Regions from separate parts of the Bradyrhizobium sp. DOA1 genome, predicted to be linked through region 2. Evidence: predicted binding sites of a transcription regulator. Region 2 holds the regulator's gene; each other region holds the start of a gene.

Region 1 (3,731 bases), 480 kb from region 2:
ACCGGCGGCATCACCTATTTCAACACCACTCCGCTCGGCCGCGCCGTCACCGGCACGATGCTGGTCGCGGCGATGAAGGAAGACGGCGTCAACATCTGGGGCGACGGCTCGACCTTCAAGGGCAACGACATCGAGCGCTTCTACCGCTACGGCCTGCTCACCAATCCCGGCCTGAAGATCTACAAGCCCTGGCTCGACCAGCAGTTCATCGATGAGCTCGGCGGCCGTGCCGAGATGTCGGCGTTCATGACCGCGCAGGGCTTCGCCTACAAGATGAGCGCCGAGAAGGCCTATTCGACCGACAGCAATCTGCTCGGCGCCACGCACGAAGCCAAGGATCTCGAGAGCCTCGACAGCGGCATCAAGATCGTCAACCCGATCATGGGCGTGCCGTTCTGGCGCGACGACTGCACAGTGAAGGCCGAGAAGGTCGTGGTGCGTTTCGAGGAAGGCCAGCCCACGGCGCTCAACGGCCAGACCTTCTCCGATCCCGTCGCGCTGTTCCTCGAAGCCAACGCGATCGGCGGCCGTCACGGCCTCGGCATGAGCGACCAGATCGAGAATCGCATCATCGAGGCCAAGAGCCGCGGTATCTATGAAGCGCCCGGCATGGCGCTGCTGCACATCGCCTATGAGCGCCTCGTAACCGGCATCCACAACGAGGACACCATCGAGCAGTACCGTATCAGCGGCATGCGCCTGGGACGGCTGCTCTATCAGGGGCGCTGGTTCGACTCGCAGGCGCTCATGCTGCGCGAGACCGCGCAGCGCTGGGTCGCGCGCGCCGTGACCGGTGAGGTCACGCTGGAGCTGCGCCGCGGCAACGACTATTCGATCCTCAACACCGAGAGCCCCAATCTCACCTACGCGCCGGAACGGCTTAGCATGGAGAAGGTCGAGGACGCAGCGTTCACGCCGGCCGACCGCATCGGCCAGCTCACCATGCGCAATCTCGACATCGCCGACACCCGCACCAAGCTGAAGCTCTACAGCGATACCGGCCTGCTCTCGGGCAGCGAAGGCTCGCAGATATTCCGGCTCGAAAGCGACAGGGGTTGATTGCAGCCCGATCGGGCTAGGAACCGAATCGCCGGGATCGATAGTCTCGCGCGGCGGATAGCCTGCGCGAGCAGCGCGACATTGTGCGCCACCAATGGCCCGAGAACCGAGGGCCGGCATGACGCGACTCACGATGAGAGCGGCCGTGCAAATTGATGGAGCGATCAATGGCAAGATACAGATGCGACCTGCCGCAGCACCGCGGCGGCATTTTCCTGACCGATGGCGGCATGGAAACGACCCTGATCTTTCACGAAGGGCTGGAGCTGGCTCATTTCGCGGCTTTCGTGCTGCTCGATAGCGCGGACGGTCGCGCGCATCTGAAACGCTACTACGAAGCCTATCTCCGCATCGCGCAGCGGCATGCGCTCGGCTTCCTGCTCGACAGCCCGACCTGGCGCGCCAATCCCGATTGGGCTGCCAAGCTCGGCTATGATGCGGCCGGGCTCAAGGCGGTCAACATGCGCGCCATCGGCTTTCTGGAGGAATTGCGCGGCGAATGGGAGACTTCCGGCGCACCATGCGTGATCAACGGCGCGATCGGCCCGCGCGGCGACGGCTACAAGGCCGGCAACATGGACGCGGCGGAGGCGGAAGCCTACCACTCGGCTCAGATCGCGGCATTCGCCGAGGCAGGCGCCGACATGGTGACCGCGTTCACGCTGAACAGCATCAACGAAGCCGTCGGCGTCGTGCGCGCGGCCAAGCGGCAGGACATTCCGGTCGCGATCTCCTTCACGGTCGAGACGGATGGTCGCCTGGTCAGGGGGGAATCCCTGCGCGAAGCGATTGAAACTGTCGACGAAGCGACGGAGCGGGCTTGCGAATATTTCCTGATCAACTGCGCGCACCCGACCCATTTCGAGAACGCGCTCGCGGGCGGCGAGGCGTGGGTTCAGCGCATTCACGGCGTCAGAGCCAATGCGTCGACCAAAAGCCATGCCGAGCTCGACGAGTCCGAGACGCTCGACAGCGGTGATCCCGCCGATCTCGGCCGCCGTTACCTTTCGCTCAGGCGCGCCTTCCCCGGCATGCGGATTCTCGGCGGCTGTTGCGGCACCGATCACCGGCATATCGCCGCCGTTTGCGAGGCCTGCCTGTCGCCAGAGGCGTTGACCACGTGATGCAGTTGAGAGGGCCGGTATCGCCCCCGGCCTGCGACCCGTCGCCCATTTGTCTCGCGCCATATGTGATGACGGTGTCATTCTCGATCGCTACGCTTTCTGTTCCTATCGGAACTGGATTGCGGAGCACCGCGCATGATCAAGAATTCGGCCCTCGCCTCTCTCATCGTCCTCTGTTGGACATCGTCTCTGTCGGCACAAACGATCTATCCGATCGATCGCGCCGAGATCCTGGCCGGGGCCCGATTCGACTTCAAGGTCGAACTGCCCGGGCTAGTTGATCCCGCCAAGTTGAAGGTGACGGTGAACGGCGCGGACTATGCCGCCGCGTTCGGCCGTTCCGGGACCTTGATCGAGCGCGAGGACGGCAAGGAGCAGTCGGCGCTGATCCTGCGCGACGTTACGCTGACCAAGCCGGGCAGCGTTGCGGTTGAGGTGAGCGACGGCACGCGCCAGCGCAGTGTCACATGGACCGTCTACGACACCGGTCCGCGCAAGGCGAAGAACGTCATCCTGTTCATCGGCGACGGCATGTCGCCGGCGCATCGGATCGCCGCGCGAATCCTGTCCAAGGGAATCGCGGAGGGCAAGAGCCGCGGCAAGCTCGCGATCGACGACATGCCTCATATGGCGCTGGTGGCAACCGCCGGCTCGGACTCGATCATCACGGATTCCGCAAACTCCGCGAGCGCCTATGCGACCGGGCACAAGAGCGCCGTCAACGCCCTCGGCGTCTACGCGGACCGCTCTTTGAGCGCGTTCGACGATCCCAAGGTCGAAACTATCACGAGCCTTGCCAAGCGCCGGCTCGCCATGGCGATCGGCATCGTCACCAATACCGAGGTCGAAGACGCGACGCCCGCCGCGATGGTCGCGCACACCCGCCGACGCGCCGCCTATGATGAGATCGTCGAGCAGTTCTTCGCGGCGAAGCCGGATGTGCTGATGGGCGGAGGCAGCGCGAACTTCCTGCCGAAGTCGGCCGCCGACTCGAAGCGCAAGGATGAGACCGACTACATCGCGAAGTTTCGCGACGCCGGCTATCAGGTTGCGACCACTGCGGGTGAGCTCAGTGCTTCTGCCGCAAAGCCGGACACGAGCAAGCTGCTCGGCCTGTTCGCCACCGGCAACATGGACGGCGTGCTGGATCGCAAATTCCTCAAGGGCGGCGGCGTCAAGAAATTCCCCGAGCAGCCTGACCTGACCGAGCAGGTGCGGGCGGCGCTGAACATCCTCGCGAAGAACGAGAACGGCTTCTTCCTGATGGTCGAGTCCGGGATGATCGACAAATACGCGCATTTGCTCGACATGGAGCGCGCCGTCTACGATACGATCATGCTCGACAACGCGGTGCGCCAGACGCGCGAATGGGCGCGGGCGCGGGGTGACGACACCCTCATCCTCGTGGCGGCGGACCACAATCATCCCAACAGTCTCGTCGGCACGGTGAGTGACGGCATGGGCACGGCGCCCAACGTTCCCTTGCGCGAGCGCGTCGGCGTCTACGACAAGGCCGGGTTTCCCAATTACCCGGCGCCGGATGCGGAA
Region 2 (3,731 bases):
AGGAACTGTCCGAAAATTACACGATCGCGATCGTCACCCATAACATGCAGCAGGCGGCCCGTGTCTCCGACAAGACCGCCTTCATGTATCTCGGCGAGCTGATCGAGTTCGACGACACCAGCAAGATCTTCACGTCGCCGAGCGACCGGCGCACGCAGGATTACATCACCGGCCGGTTCGGCTGAGGAGACGGGACATGGGTTCTGAACATACCGCAAAGGCCTTCGACACCGACCTCCAGGAGCTCACCCGCCTGGTCGCCGAGATGGGGGGCATCGCCGAGCGCATGATCGTCGACTCCGTCGACGCGCTGATCCGCCGCGACGTCGCACTCGGCCAGCGCGTCGTCACCATCGACGCCGAGCTCGACGCGCTGCAGAAGCGCATCGAGGAGCGCGCCGTGCTCACCATCGCCCGCCGCCAGCCGATGGCGGTCGACCTGCGCGAGATCGTCGGCGCCATGCGCGTCGCGACCGATCTGGAGCGCATCGGCGACCTCGCCAAGAACATGGGCAAACGCGTCGCCGCGCTGGATGCGGACTTCCATCCGCTGAAGCTGTTTCGCGGCCTCGAGCACATGACCGACCTCGTGCAGCAGCAGGTCAAGTCGGTGCTGGACGCTTATGCCGCGCATGATCTGCCGGCGGCGATGGCGGTGTGGAAGGGCGACGAGGAGGTCGACGCCATCTGCACCTCGCTGTTCCGCGAGCTCCTCACTTATATGATGGAGGATCCGCGCAACATCTCGTTCTGCATCCACCTGATGTTCTGCGCCAAGAACATCGAGCGGATCGGCGACCACGCCACCAACATCGCCGAGACCGTGTTCTACATGATCGAGGGTCAGGCGATGACCGACAAGCGGCCGAAGGGCGACATGACGACCTTCGCCACGACGGTCCCGAATACCTGACGACTTAAGGAGCGACGACCACATGGGCGCACGCATTATGGTGGTTGAAGACGAAGAAGCTCTCACCGAGCTTCTGCGCTACAACCTCGAAGGCGACGGCTATGACGTGGAGACGGTGATGCGCGGCGACGACGCCGACACCCGCCTCAAGGAACACATCCCCGATCTGATCGTGCTCGACTGGATGCTGCCGGGGCTGTCAGGCATCGAGCTGTGCCGGCGTCTGCGCACCCGTCCCGAGACCAAGCAGCTGCCGATCATCATGCTCACCGCGCGCGGCGAGGAGAGCGAGCGGGTGCGGGGTCTTGCGACCGGCGCCGACGACTACATCGTCAAGCCGTTCTCGGTGCCGGAGCTGCTGGCGCGGGTGAAGGGCCTTCTGCGGCGGGCAAGCCCGGAGCGGCTCGCCACTGTGCTGGCCTATGGCGACATCGAGCTCGACCGCGACAAGCGCCGCGTCGCGCGCTCGGGCCGGCCGATCGATCTCGGCCCGACCGAGTATCGCCTTCTGGAGTTCTTCCTGGAGCATCCGGGCCGCGTGTTCTCGCGCGAGCAACTGCTCGACAGCGTCTGGGGCCGCGACATCTACATCGACGAACGCACCGTCGACGTCCATATCGGCCGCCTGCGCAAGCTGCTCAATCTCGGCCGCGAGCAGGACCCGATCCGCACGGTCCGCGGTGCCGGCTATGCGCTCGACGATCGGTTTGCGAAGGCGGAGCAGACGTAAGGTTTTTGAGTTTGTTCGCTGGCAGCTGTGGCTACAATCTCAGCTGTCGTCCCGGGGCGCGCGCAGCGCGAACCCGGGACCCATAACCACAAGACGTGGTTTGACGACGACTCGGTGTGACCATCTCGCGCAACAATTGCGCCCTTGGGTTATGGATCCCCGCGTTCGCGGGGGTGACACCGAGCAATTGGAGCCGTCATCGCGCGACGGCTGCTGTCCTTGCAGTCAGTTAAACCCCGCTCACCGCGTGCTCGGCTTGGCCGGCGCGCGCCGGCGATCCGCTGCGGGCTGATAGGCGACGCGCGAGTGCTGGGCGCAGTAGGGCAGGCCGGAGAGCGCCTTGCCGCCGCAGAAGAAGAAATCCGGGCTCGAGGGATCGCCGACCGGCCAGTGGCAGGTCGCCTCGTTCAATTCCAGCAGCGACAGCCGCTGGCTCATCGGCACCACGTTGTCGTAGGTGACGGGCTCTGCCTCGACCTCGACCTCGAAGGCCTGCGCCAGCGCGGTGTTGCCGCGCGAGATCGGACGGGTCACCCGCATCATGTGCTGCGCCGGGCGTGCCTTGCGCGGCCGCGGAGCGGCCGAAGACGGACTCTTGGCGCGGCCGGACAGGCCGAGCCTGTGCACTTTGCCGATCACGGCATTGCGGGTCACATTGCCGAGCTCAGCCGCGATCTGGCTGGCCGAAAGTCCGGCCTCCCAGAGCTTTTTCAGCTGCTCGACGCGATCATCGGACCAGGTCAAAACCGTCATTGCACCCTTTCCCTCGCTGCGCGCCGCCATCCTGGGGCCTCGCAGCGAATGCCTAAGCCTTGAAAAAACCCGTGCCGCCAGAATCCCTTAAGGCTCGCCGGGCGCGCAACGAGCGCCCGAACGTTTACGCCGGTACATGAGGACTCTTGGGATCAGAACCGCTGCACGAGATGTCGTATCTGACAGTCCAAACGCTACAATATGGCGTGACTCCCGCGCAAGAGTCCGCCGACTCGCTTCCACATGTTCCGTGGTGAAAACCCCGCAAAATCGGCACCGCAAGACTACGGAATCAGCGTTTCGCGAGGCTTTCCGGGCGGCATTGACACCCGTCTTGCCAGGCATAAGATAGTGCCGCGTGCCGCCCTTAAAAGGCGGCACGTTTCGTTTTCCGGACCGGTCAATGGTGCGCTGCGCAAGGCATGCCAGGCAGGTCTCAACATTCAAATGCAACATCCAAGTGATGGTCATGACCAACAGCGCCGCGCCGCATCTGCTTCCCGTTTTCGCCAGGGCCGACCTTGGTTTCGAGCGCGGCGAAGGCTGCTGGCTGATCGCGACCAATGGCGATCGCTATCTCGATTTCACCTCGGGTGTTGCGGTGAACGCGCTCGGCCATTGCCATCCGGCGCTGGTCAAGGCCTTGCAGGAGCAGTCGACGAAGCTCTGGCACATGTCGAACCTGTTCCAGAGCCCGGATGGCGAGAAGCTCGCCGTGCGCCTGTGCAACGAGAGCTTTGCGGACTTCGTGTTCTTCTGCAATTCCGGCGCCGAGGCGCTGGAGGGTGTGATCAAGCTGGTCCGCCACCATCACTTCTCCAAGGGCCATCCGGAACGCTATCGCATCATCACCTTCGAAGGCGCCTTCCATGGCCGCACGCTGGCGACGCTGGCCGCGACCGGATCTGCAAAATACCTCGAAGGTTTTGGTCCGCCGATGGACGGTTTCGACCAGGTCCCGCATGGCGACATCGAGGCCGTGAAGAAGGCGATCGGCCCGCAGACCGCTGGCATCCTGATTGAGCCGATCCAGGGCGAGGGCGGCGTGCGTTCGTCGACGCCCGCCTTCCTCAAGGCGCTGCGCCAGCTCTGCGACGAGAAGGGTCTTCTGCTCGCTTTCGACGAGGTGCAGACCGGCATGGGGCGTACCGGCGATCTCTTCGCGCACCGGCGCACCGGCGTCACGCCCGACGTGATGTCGCTCGCCAAGGCGCTCGGTGGCGGCTTCCCGATCGGCGCGGTGCTCGCCACGGCGGAGGCGGCTGCCGGAATGGGGCCCGGCTCACACGGCTCGACGTTCGGCGGCAATCCGCTCGCGATCTCCGCTGCGAACGC
Region 3 (3,731 bases), 5.3 Mb from region 2:
GACGGAGGTGACCGCCGTGGCCGCCTTGAGGAGGCCCTCGATGCCGTAGATCGGGACCCAGAGCGTGTAGATCGACAGCACATGGGTCAGGCCGCAGGCCATGATGAAGATCGCGAACGCCCAATAGACCCAGCCGAATTTGAGGTCGCGCCGCTTGGTGACGAGGATGGCGAGGGCAAACGGAATGGAAAAGTAGGCGGCCGCGATGCAGGCGTCGGCGACCACATGGAGCCAGACCAGCTGGGGTTCCCACAGCAGGCAGATGCCGTGCGGCGAGAACATCGAGGAGTCGAGGAGACGTTGAAAATAGACCCACATAATTCCACCCGGGGAGACGCGCGGGCCTGGGGCGGCTCGCGCGATTGGCGTCCTTGGACGATTCCACCACCTAACGTCTCACTCATCGGTGTGGACGCCAAGGGCAGGCTGGCAAAGCCATGGCGCGGCTCGATTTTCAAGCCCGCCCGATTGCGGGGGAGATGCGGCGACGGTCGCAAGAGGTGCGTGGCAGCGAATCATCGCTGCCGCGCTTGCTGGGGTTCCACGGTCGCGCTAGGACAGGTCATGACGTCCACAAGCAGATGCATCCCGCGATGACGACCCCGGTCGCACTCACCATCGCCGGCTCGGATTCGAGCGGCGGCGCCGGCATTCAGGCGGACCTGAAGACGTTTGCCGCGCTCGGCGTCTATGGCGCGTCCGCCATCACGGCGCTGACGGCGCAGAACACGCGTGGCGTCACGGGCATTCACGCCGCGCCGGCGGAGTTCGTCACCGCACAGATCGATGCGGTGTTTTCCGATCTCGACGTTGGCGCCGTGAAGATCGGCATGGTGGCCCAGGTCGCCAGCATCGAGGCGATCGCGAGCGCATTATCGCGCTGGGCGCCGCGTCATGTTGTGCTCGATCCCGTGATGGTGGCAACCTCCGGCGACCGGCTGCTCGCCGCCGAAGCGATCGAAGCGTTGCGCACCAGACTGATTCCGCTGGCCTCGGTGATCACACCGAACCTGCCCGAGGCCGCCGCGCTGCTCGACGAGCCCGTGGCGGCGAGCGAGGCTGCAATCGAAAGCCAGGGGCGCCGGCTGCTGGCGCTCGGCTGCCGTGCCGTCCTGATCAAGGGCGGGCATGGCGAGGGCGCGGAGAGCACCGACTATCTGATCGATGCCGACAGTACGATCGCGCTCGCTGCGCCCCGCATCGCCACTGGGAATACCCATGGCACGGGCTGCTCGCTGTCATCGGCGATCGCGGCGGGCCTCGCCAAGGGCGAGGCGCTCGAGCAGGCCGTGCGCAACGCCAAGGCCTGGATCACCGCGGCGATCGCGGCCGCCGACCGCTTCAGCGTCGGCCACGGCCACGGACCGGTCCATCATTTCCACAAGTTCTACTGACGCGATGAACCCTCTCAGGGCACGCCCAGCATCAGCGGGATGGATGCCAAGACCATGACAAGAGCCGTGACACCGTGAATGCCTAAAGCGGCTCTTGCAGGGCCTTTGGCGGCAAGAATGAGCAGCATGTCGCCAATGGGGATGAGGGCTTCGACAAACAGGACGATGCCGAGGGCGAGTGGAAGGCCCCACGCCATCAGCGCCAATACCGTGAGCCCCGATGCGATGTCGCGCACGCCCTTGAGCCGGAGCCACCATGCGACATTGGAGCCGTCTTCGGGGAGCGGGAGACCGAAACTCTGTGTCACTCTCCGCGGGTTCAGGACATAGAGGGTGCCAATCGCGATGATCGCGAGGGCCACGAGCAGCGCGATTCCTAGGGAAAGCCAGTGCATTACCATTCACCTTTCCAGCTGTTCAAATTTATCTAGCGATGCTAGATAAAAAATCAAGGCTAGATTTGACGAAAAGCCGCTGCCTGCGCCGGAGGATCGAAAATTGGGCATCGCCGAACGGAAAGACCGGCAACGCGCCGATCGCGAACGTCGCATCATCGCGGCAGCGCGCGTGATCGCGGAGCGCGAGGGATGGAGCGCCGTCACGATCCGTCGCCTTGCCGACGAGATCGAACACAGTCAGCCGGTTCTCTATTCACATTTCGAGAACAGGGACGCGATCGTTGCCGCGGTCGCGCTCGATGGGTTTCGGGAGATCGCGGACGCTCTTCGGCACGCGGCAAGTGGATCGACCGGACGAAACGCCATCAAGAACGTCGCAACGGCCTATCTCGCTTTCGCGCTTCGCAATCCTGCGCTTTATGAGGCCATGTTCATTCTTCCGTCCAGTCTGCGCTTCGCAGAAGCGGGGACCAAGCCGGAACTGCGGGCCGGTTTCGAAGCCCTTGCGGCAGTCGTCGCGCCATTCTGCGTCGATATGGATGTCGCGACCGAGACCTTTTGGGCAACCTTGCATGGGCTCGTCGAACTCGAACGTTCGGGCCGCATCCGGCCCGGCGCGCGCAGCGAGCGCATCGCACTCGTCGTTCGGGCGGTCGCAGTCCCCCGGAAATAGCCGGCCGTCCGCGGTTCGCGTCATCTCTGACATGCGCCGCGCACCGGCCCGGAGTTTTGCGGAGGCCCCTGCGGCGCCATGTCGCCTGATTGTCGCATGCGACTGATATTCGCGGGCAGGGCGAGGCGAGGTTTGATTCGTATCTGCGGGTGCCTCAAGGGTTCAATCGGTCATCTCCCTGTCACGGGACATTGTTACGGGTTGGCGCATGGGAAGTTACGATGTGAGTGACGAGAGCCCGGAGCGGCGCTTTCGCACGTTGTTCATCTCCGACGTCCATCTCGGAGCCCGCGGTTCCCAAGCCGATCTTCTGCTCGACTTCCTGCGCTACCACGACGCCGACACCATCTATCTCGTCGGGGACATCGTCGACGGCTGGGCGCTGAAATCGAGCTGGCACTGGCCGCAATCGCACAACGACCTCGTCCAGAAGCTGCTGCGCAAGGCGCGCAAGGGCGCCAAGGTCATCTACATTCCCGGCAATCACGACGAATTCCTGCGCAATTATTACGGCACGCATTTCGGCGGCATCGACGTCGTCGAGAACACCGTCCATACCGGCGCCGACGGTAAGCGCTATCTCGTCATCCACGGCGATATCTTCGATCTCGTGGTGCAGAACGCGCGCTGGCTCGCTCATCTCGGCGACAGGGCCTACGACTTCGCGATCCAGATGAATCGCTTCGTCAACTTCTTCCGCCGCCTGTTCGGCGTGCCCTATTGGTCGCTGTCGCAATGGGCCAAGCAGAAGGTGAAGAACGCCGTCAACTATATCGGCGCTTTCGAGCAGGCGCTCGCCGCCGAGGCGCGGCGCCACGATGCCGACGGCGTGATCTGCGGCCACATCCACTATGCCGTGATCCGCGACGAAGGCGGAATCCGCTACATGAACTGCGGCGACTGGGTCGAGAGCTGCACCGCCCTCGTCGAGCACGACGACGGCCATTTCGAGATCATCACCTGGGCGGACCAGCTTCAGAAGCCGGCAGCCGTCCCACAGGTCGCGGCAAGAGCTGCGTGACGAGAGCCGCCTGATGCGCATCCTGGTCGCGACCGACGCCTGGCACCCGCAAGTCAACGGTGTGGTTCGGACGCTGACCAAGATCGCCGACGCCGGCAAGAGCCTCGGCGTCGAGTTCGCGTTCCTGACGCCGCAATCGTTCCGCACCTTCGCGATGCCGAGCTATCGCGACGTGCGCCTCGCCATGCCGCGCCCGGCGCGCATTGCGAAGCTGATCGGGGAAGCGCGCCCGGACAGCATCCACA
Region 4 (3,731 bases), 540 kb from region 2:
GCCTCGCCATCACCGGCTTGGCTGCGCTCGGCGTCTACATGGCGGCCGTGACTGACGTTCCGACGGCGGAATCCGTCCGCGTCGGCAAGTTGTTCCTGACGCCGTTTGGCTACGCGATGTTCGTGAGCCCCCTCAAGTGGCTGTTCATGCTGGCGCCGCTTGCGATGGTGTTCGTGATCTCGGCGGGCATCAACCGTCTCGCGCCCTCGACCGCCCAGATCCTGTTCTGGGTGTTCGCGGCACTGATGGGCATCTCGCTGTCGTCGATCTTCCTGGTGTTCACGCACACCTCGATCGTGCGGGTGTTCTTCATCACCGCGGCGACCTTCGGTGCACTCAGCCTCTACGGCTACACCACCAAGCGTGACCTGACCGGCATGGGCTCGTTCCTGTTCATGGGCCTGATCGGCATCGTCCTCGCCAGCCTTGTGAACCTGTTCCTGGCCAGCTCGCTGCTGCAGTTCATCGTGTCGGTGGTCGGCGTGCTGGTGTTCTCGGGCCTCACGGCCTGGGATACCCAGCGGTTGAAGAACGACTACATCTACGGCTACGCTTCCGCCGGCGGTGAGGTTGCGGAGCGTGCCGCCATCACCGGTGCGCTGTCGCTGTACCTGAACTTCATCAACCTGTTCACGCTGCTGCTGCAGCTCCTCGGCCAGCGCGAGTAAGCGCGAAACCAGAGTGAACGACATTAGCCCCGGCCGAGAGGCCGGGGTTTTTGTTTGAGGGGGCATTTTGTCAGACCCGCGCTGTCATCGCCCGCGGAGGCGGGCGATCCCGTACGCCGTGACGTCCGTAATTAAATCGAAAGGCCGCGGCGTACTGGATGCCCCGCCTGCGCGGGGCATGACCACGGAGAATGAGGCTGCACTCGCAATGACGGGGGTGGAGGCGGCGGAACCCCTTCCGGCAGTCCCGGGAAGGCTCTAATCTTCCCGCCATGTCCGCACCTGAAATCAGGCCCACGACCGAGGCCGACCTTCCCGCCATCACCGCCATCTACCAGCAGGCCGTCCGCGAGGGCACCGCGACCTTCGAGCTGGAGCCGCCCGATCTTGCCGAGATGACACGCCGCTATCGCGCGCTGATCGACGGCGGTTATCCCTACTTCGTCGCCATGCTCGACGGCCGCGTCGCCGGTTATGCCTATGCCGGCGCCTACCGGCCGCGGCCGGCCTATCGCTTCACGGTGGAGAACTCGATCTATCTCGATCCCGCCTTCCACCGCCGCGGTGTTGGCTCGCTGCTCTTGGAGCGGCTGATCGTCGAATGCGAGGCGCGCGGCTTCCGCCAGATGATCGCGGTGATCGGTGATTCCGCCAATGCCGGCTCGATTGGCCTTCACACCAAGGGCGGCTTCAGGATGATCGGCACGCATCCCAATGTCGGCCTGAAATTCGGCCGCTGGCTCGACACGGTGATGATGCAGCGCGGACTCGGCGAGGGCGCGGCCACGGTGCCGGGGAAGTAGGGCGCTGTAATTCTCGTAGCCCGGGTGAGCGAAGCGATACCCGGGAACGGTGCTACGCGATTCCCGGATGTCGCTTCGCTCATCCGGGCTACAAGACGGTCGTCAGACCACCGCCAGCTTCCGGTCGATCACCAGCAGCACGCGCTCGAGCTCATGACCGCGGCGCAGGATCAGACCCGTCGCCGAGATCACGCTGTACATGCCCTGCTTGCGCGCGAGCCGCGGGTCCTTCTCGATGCGATAGATCGGCACCTCGGAGGCGCGGCGATAGACCGAGAACACGGCGCGGTCCTTCAGGAAGTCGATGGCGTAGTCGCGCCACTCGCCGTCGGCGACCATGCGGCCGTAGAGATTGAGAATACGATGCAGCTCCAGCCGGTTGAACGTCACCCGGTTGGGCTGCGCAGTCGTAGCGGCGGGGCGCGCCGCCGCGCGCTGCTCGCTCGGATCGGCATCCTCCGACATCAGACTCATGGGAAGCGCCTCCTCATCTCACCACAATGACCCGCGTCCCGCGAAACCGTCCCGGAACCCGAGGGGATCATGACAATTGCATGATCGCGCCAACCGTTCCCGGCCGCAAGGGGCTCCTTGTTCAACCTATCGAATCGGGTGAGAATCATGGCACACGCAAAAGTGGAACTCTGTCGCGACGAACCGTCACGGGATCGTTAGCAGGAATCATAGTGTCGCCGCTTTTCCGCCAAGCGCCCGCCGCCCTGCGTTGCGAAAAGACTCACGTGCGTTGACCCGGTCCTTTCGGTTCCGGATTCCTCAGCCCCCAGCCCCCCGGGGTCGAACAGGATCGGGTCTGTACGCACGGCAAGGAGGGCCAACGCAAGTTGGTCCTTTTTTGTTTGTGTCGGGATGTTTCTGCCGATGCGCCATCCGTCTCGTTTGCGTGAAGACTCTTTCCCCTTATCCTGAGGGCCGCGTCCTTGCGCGGCGTCTCGAAGGATGAAAGGTCCGGCGTCATCAGCGGGGGCCTTGGATGGTTCGAGACGCGCGCAAGGGCGCGCTCCTCACCATGAGGGTCGAGAGCGGAGTCTACGAGAAATTCTGAAAATCAGTGCAGCGACGTGTACGCGGCACCCAGCATTGGGCCCGGCTTCTCCCCGCTGCCGTCCTGGATATAGACCACCGCGCCGTCGACGCCGTCGCGCGTGAGGTTCTCGATCGGCACCGTCCAAGATTCCGGACGGCCGGTCCAGTCACCGACCTTGAGCAGATTGCGCACCACATTGTGATAGGTGACCTGCTGTCCACGATTCTCACCGCGGGTGATCGTGATCGGCACCGACTTGGCGATCGAGCAGATCCAGACCTCGCCGTGGGAGACCGCGGGCTCCTTGCTCGCGGCCACCGAAACGTTGATCTGCTTACCCGAGAGCGACATCGTCACCGGCACGCTCATCACGCCCACGCCCTTGTCGGTCTTGCCGATCGCATTCTCGATGCCGGTGCGATCGCTGCCGATGACATGTGTGGAGCCGTTGACCACGACCTGCGGCGTGTAGACCTCGCGGTCGCCGCGCATGCGCGAATAGGCACGCTGCCGTGCAGAGAAGCGCGAATCCGCCAGCGTGTCCTTCCAGCCGAGATAGTCCCAATAGTCGATCGGCATGCTCAGCGCGATCACAGAGGGATCCTTGGAGAGATCGCCGATGATCTTGTCGGCGGGCGGGCAGGACGAGCAGCCCTGAGAGGTAAATAATTCGACGACGGCGCGGGGTTCAGCCTCGGCGGGGCGGATGACGGCGACGATGGCACAGATGCCCAGAGCTCCCGACCAGAGCGCACCAGACCAACGCGAAACCAGATGAGAAGCCGTCATTGCTGTCATGTCGAACGTCACACACCGTCACTCGTCGAGGAAGATTCTATCGCCTGATGGTCACCGTAGTCTTACGGGCACGGCACGTTCATCCGTCCAACGCGAAGTTTTCCGCCGGGCGGGCCCATCCGAAACGTGCCGCAAACGCGCGAAGGCGGCCTTGTGATAGGCCGCCTTCGTTCAGGCTTCTACTCACTTCGCAGTGAGCCATCGTTCACAAATCCGCGCTTAGGCCGCGAGCTTGCGCAGCACGTAGTGCAGAATGCCGCCGTTACGGTAGTAGTCGAGCTCGTCCAGCGTATCGATGCGGCAAAGCAGCGAAACGCGCTGCAACGAACCGTCGCCGGAGACGATCTCCGCGGTCAGCTTCTGGCGCGGCTTGAGGTCGCCGACGAGGCCGCGCAGCGTGACCTTCTCGTCGCCCTT

The links. Region 2 encodes PhoB, which activates phosphate uptake and scavenging genes when phosphate is short. Its sites were predicted from a motif close to TGTCATNNANCTGTCAT; they were not measured.
Region 1: SE91_RS31280 (alkaline phosphatase) is a predicted target of PhoB. The motif match lies at 2,248-2,264, and genes of this name have one in related genera.
Region 3: SE91_RS08985 (UDP-2,3-diacylglucosamine diphosphatase) is a predicted target of PhoB. The motif match lies at 2,634-2,650, and genes of this name have one in related genera.
Region 4: SE91_RS30975 (DUF2794 domain-containing protein) is a predicted target of PhoB. The motif match lies at 2,015-2,031, and genes of this name have one in related genera.

The regions. Positions count from the first base shown of each region.
Region 1 is NZ_JXJM01000001.1:6,755,700-6,759,430, reverse strand. It holds gene argG (argininosuccinate synthase) at 1-1,059, shown strand, start outside; gene SE91_RS31285 (homocysteine S-methyltransferase family protein) at 1,227-2,183, shown strand; gene SE91_RS31280 (alkaline phosphatase) at 2,319-3,731, shown strand, end outside.
Region 2 is NZ_JXJM01000001.1:7,234,581-7,238,311, reverse strand. It holds gene pstB (phosphate ABC transporter ATP-binding protein PstB) at 1-185, shown strand, start outside; gene phoU (phosphate signaling complex protein PhoU) at 197-913, shown strand; gene phoB (phosphate regulon transcriptional regulator PhoB) at 936-1,643, shown strand; gene SE91_RS33510 (GcrA family cell cycle regulator) at 1,884-2,396, opposite strand; gene SE91_RS33505 (aspartate aminotransferase family protein) at 2,866-3,731, shown strand, end outside.
Region 3 is NZ_JXJM01000001.1:1,924,975-1,928,705, forward strand. It holds gene SE91_RS08965 (PAS domain S-box protein) at 1-318, opposite strand, end outside; gene thiD (bifunctional hydroxymethylpyrimidine kinase/phosphomethylpyrimidine kinase) at 594-1,394, shown strand; gene SE91_RS08975 (DUF4267 domain-containing protein) at 1,409-1,789, opposite strand; gene SE91_RS08980 (TetR/AcrR family transcriptional regulator) at 1,893-2,465, shown strand; gene SE91_RS08985 (UDP-2,3-diacylglucosamine diphosphatase) at 2,674-3,486, shown strand; partial or broken gene SE91_RS08990 (glycosyltransferase family 1 protein) at 3,500-3,731, shown strand, end outside.
Region 4 is NZ_JXJM01000001.1:6,694,641-6,698,371, forward strand. It holds gene SE91_RS30965 (Bax inhibitor-1/YccA family protein) at 1-668, shown strand, start outside; gene SE91_RS30970 (GNAT family N-acetyltransferase) at 941-1,471, shown strand; gene SE91_RS30975 (DUF2794 domain-containing protein) at 1,574-1,945, opposite strand; gene SE91_RS30980 (DUF1223 domain-containing protein) at 2,538-3,314, opposite strand; gene acnA (aconitate hydratase AcnA) at 3,534-3,731, opposite strand, start outside.